Regions from separate parts of the Lentilactobacillus curieae genome, predicted to be linked through region 1. Evidence: riboswitches for the same ligand, from Rfam matches in the RefSeq annotation. Region 1 holds a riboswitch; the other holds the start of a gene.

The links. Region 1 has a riboswitch for thiamine pyrophosphate ahead of PL11_RS05450 (ECF transporter S component). Riboswitches for the same ligand answer to the same signal wherever they lie in the genome.
Region 2: another riboswitch for thiamine pyrophosphate. It lies ahead of thiW (energy coupling factor transporter S component ThiW); the one in region 1 lies ahead of PL11_RS05450 (ECF transporter S component).

What each region holds. Positions count from the first base shown of each region.
Region 1 covers NZ_CP018906.1:1,150,552-1,152,759, reverse strand. Annotated here, with positions in the region: gene PL11_RS05455 (Cof-type HAD-IIB family hydrolase) at 1-465, opposite strand, end outside; TPP riboswitch at 580-670, shown strand; gene PL11_RS05450 (ECF transporter S component) at 850-1,425, shown strand; gene PL11_RS05445 (ABC transporter ATP-binding protein) at 1,437-2,208, shown strand, end outside.
Region 2 covers NZ_CP018906.1:285,427-287,634, reverse strand. Annotated here, with positions in the region: gene PL11_RS01615 (AzlC family ABC transporter permease) at 1-195, shown strand, start outside; gene PL11_RS01610 (AzlD domain-containing protein) at 207-539, shown strand; gene thiW (energy coupling factor transporter S component ThiW) at 629-1,132, opposite strand; TPP riboswitch at 1,175-1,272, opposite strand; gene PL11_RS01600 (HoxN/HupN/NixA family nickel/cobalt transporter) at 1,320-2,208, opposite strand, start outside.

The DNA.
Region 1 (2,208 bases):
CATCAAATCAACCTTATAAATCGCATCAAAAATCATGGTTAAATCCCCAACTGACTGGAGATCCTCGTAAAAGTTCTGTGAATCCTTAAACCGGTCAGATTCAGCAGGAAGATTACAGTACGAACCGTTACGACCAGCGAGAATAATCTCTGCTCCTACAAAGTCACGATCAGTCTGTAGGAACTCAATAATTTGGCGGAGCAACAGAGGATCAATGGCATCTTCAAATACAGTAACGCCACGATCATCAATTACGTGCGCCCCGTTATCGCAAACGTAGGCGATTGGCCCAGAATTTTGACTAAACTGTCGTAATGAGTGGGCATACGTATTACTAGTCGCACAAATAAAGTGCATCCCCTTGTCCTTCATTTGATCCAGTTGAGCTTGAAATGCCTCAGTATCGAACTCACTTTGATCATTTAAAAATGTTCCATCCATATCAGAAGCAATGACTTTAACCATGTCGCTTCCTCCTTATTTTTAAAAGTGTAATCAATCTACCTTCAATTCTAACGCATCACAATTAATTAATCGATTGCTAAAAACTAACTATACCTGTATACTGAATGTCGATCATACAACTATCTGGGGTGCCGCAAGGCTGAGATAAAACCCATCGAACCTGATCTGGCTAATACCAGCGAAGGGAGCATAATTCCGTTGTATTTTTTTAATGGATAAACTGCATTTACGATGAATTTTATCAAGGTCCACCCTAGTCAGGGTGGGCCTTTTTGTTTGGCTAGAGTTATCAATTATTCATTTGATTTATACTTGCCAACAAAAGAATTCACTGTAGACCAATCTCCATAGTTTGTATGAAATAAATTTTGGAGGTCTTGTTTCATGGAAAACAAGAAAAAAAGTCCTTGGACTTTGCACAACATTATCCTGGTTGCGCTAATTGCCATCTTTAGCGGAATCATCTTCTGGGGGGCCGGTTTTCTCTATACTGCGCTGACCGTTGCCCTTACCCCACTCGGAATGGCACCATTTGCCAATGATATCCTCATGGGACTCTGGACAATGGCTGGGCCATTAACTGGTTACCTGATCAAAACTCTCGGTTCTGCCTTCTTAGGTGAATTCCTAGGTTCAGCAGTCGAAGTATTTCTTGGTGGCCAATGGGGCGCTGGGGCATTCATCTCTGGTTTAGTTCAAGGAATTGGTTCTGAACTTGGATTTGCCCTAACTGGTTACAAAAAATACGGTTGGTTTGGTTTAAACCTATCCATTTTGACCACAGTTGTGGTTACCTTTGGTTGGGACATCATCAAAAACGGGTACGGTCACTACGCACCACTGATGATTGTGGCACTATTTATTACCCGCTACATCTCAACATTCATCTTTGGTGGCCTACTTACCAAAGCAATCACCAACATGCTTGATAAGAGCCACCTATCAGTATCAACTAATTAGAGGGATTATTAATGGCTGACGTTGCAGTAACTCATTTTAATTTTAAATATCAAGGCGTGGACGACTGGGTTCTTAAAGACCTAAACCTCACCTTCCCTGACGGTGAATTTTCACTATTATCGGGACCATCTGGGAGTGGTAAGACTACGCTGTTGAAGTTCATTGCGAGCCTGTACCCGAACTTTGTGGAAGGTGAATCAACGGGGACCATTGAGTTTTCTGGTCAAGACATCACTAAGGTTTCCCAAAACACCAAGAACCAGCTTGTCGCCATGATGTTTCAAAACCCAAATCAACAGTTTGCTATGGACGTGGTCAAGGATGAACTGGTCTTCGTCCTTGAAAACATCCAAGCTGACCCTGCTAAGATGGACCGCATCATTGATCATGCCCTTGACTTCGTGGGAATCACATCATTGAAGAACCGAAAGATCAGCACCCTTTCCGGTGGGCAAAAGCAACGAGTGGCACTCGCCAGCATTATTGCCATGGACGCTGACGTGATTGTTCTCGATGAGCCATTTGCCAGCATTGATTTTGATACTCGGACGGACCTGATCAATAAGTTAAAACAGCTTCAAACAACATTCGGGAAGACAATTATTTTAGCCGACCACGATTTGAGCAACTATCAAGGGTTAATCGACAACTTCTTTTATCTGGATCCAGCTACCCGTCAGATTTCTAAGCTAGACACCGATTCTGCCAACGCGTTTTTCCAAAGATTCGCTGAAAACCAAATCGAAGAAATCCCGGTAAGCATGCCAACTGGACAGGATAACA
Region 2 (2,208 bases), 870 kb from region 1:
TGCATTATTTCAGGATTTTTAGCTGCGTTCTTCATGATGATTACCAAGTCTACCCTTGGGTTAGTAATCTCTACGTTGATTGCTTCTTTCATTGGTTTTGCCTTGGAAGCTACAATTCGGAAGAGATTACCCAAGAGTGGTTGGCTAAGGTCGATGAAGAACCCAGCTGGATCACCTAAGGACGCTAATGATTAGGAGTCGGAATTATGGAATGGAGTACAACACAACATTTTTGGTTGATACTTGCGTGTTTTGTCGTTGCGTTTGCGCCACGGTTGATACCGTTGTTGTTTTTCAGAAAAAGAAAAATCCCGTTATGGTTTAATGAATGGATGAGATACGTTCCCGTATCTTTGTTCACAGCCTTAGTGGTTAAAGACTTATTCATTAATTCTAGTTACCAAATTTCAATTGTGGATAAAGCCCCTGAATTGGTGGCTGCGGTGTTAGTTATTGGAATTGCGTACTGGACCAGGTCAATGACAATTTCAGTTGTTCTGGGTCTTGCGGCTGTATTTATTCTGGCGGTTTTCATCTAGAATTTGTTAAAAATTTTTTTCAATGAATGATATATGATTCATACAAAAGACGGAGTTACGATATTAAATCGTAACTCCGTCTTATTGTTTTACAGATGATGGCCATTTTTTAGGTGGCCTCTTTTATTCAGCGCCAACAAAATAATATACCCAATAATCACCCCGACGAGTGCACTGAGAAAAAAGCTAGGGATGAATATATAAAGTGCACCTTTGGCTCCCATGAGCCAGCTCGCAACTGGGTAAGCGACAATTGCCCCAATTATTCCGGTTCCAATCAGTTCACCAAATGTGGCAGCCAGGAAGTTCTTGGTTTTTCTGAAGATCCAACCAACAAAGAATGCGCCAATCATACTCCCAGGAAAGGCGAGTACGGTACCAGTTCCCATAATGTTCCGGATAAGTGAGGTAAGGAATGCTTGGGTCAATGCCCACCAAGGTCCTAGCATTACGCCAGAGACTAGATTAACTAAATGCTGAACTGGAGCAACTTTAGCCGCCCCGACACTAAACTCAAACATACTACCACCGACGACTCCGACTGCTGAAAAGATTGCTGTCAAAACAAGTGAATAAAGCCTTTGATTACGCAAAATAAAAATCCTCCAATGTTCGACGACAGTAGGGGATTCTAAAAAAAGAAATCGGCATTTTCTTCCGCTGGCGCTAACCAGATCAAGTTCGAGGGTCCAACTTTCGTTGTCTCAGCCCAAGGGCACCCCTAATGTCATTCGAGTATTTTAATAGGTTTATTCTAGCATGGATATGTAGTTAACGGGGTTAATTTTTGGACTTTTGATGATATTTCCAGGTTAGACCAGCGATACCCCAAGCAATGATGAAGATGAACAGTAAGGTGACTCCAAGTGTATGGAAATCGAGGTGAGTAATTGCCACAATCCATTGGTTATTCCAATTAAAGTTAGAGGCAAGACTTTGCAAAACATCAATTGAACCAATTAGAATCGCCGCAACTGCAGATATTCCAGTAATGATGATGTTGTACTTTATTTTTCGGGATGGAGACGACAAGAACCAACCATATGCAGATGTCATAAAAATTCCATCAAGAGTGTCCATTAAGCACATTCCGGCAGTGAATAGTAGCGGGAACCCAAGCACAATAATGAATGGAACTCCTTTGGTGGCAGCGACGACTGAAGTGGTCATTACCGCAATTTGGGTTGCGGTATCAAAACCAATCCCAAAGAGAAATCCAACAATCATGACTTGCCAGTTGTGATTGATCAGACTGAGAAACTTATTAAGTAACTTAAAGACCCAGTTAGTTTTATCTGCAGGTTTGTCGGGGTTACTTTTGATTAAAGACCACAGTAGATAAACGTTGATTGCTGCCAAGAGGAGAAGGGTGATCCCAGCAATTAAAGTGCCAAATACATGACCGAATTCGGTAATGGAACCTTGAGATTGTTTAGTTAGGTCGACCAGACCAACTGTGAACATGGTCATTAAAAATACGACAATGGAGTGACCAAAGGAGAATGAAAAACCAACTCCGTGGGTGTTTTTACCTTCATTCATCATTTTACGAGTAATGTTGTCGATTGCTGCGATGTGGTCGACATCAAAAGCGTGTGATAGCCCAAGAGTGAAGGATAAGAATGCAAGGGTAATGATTGTTGGGTAATTGCCTGCAAAACTTAAGATT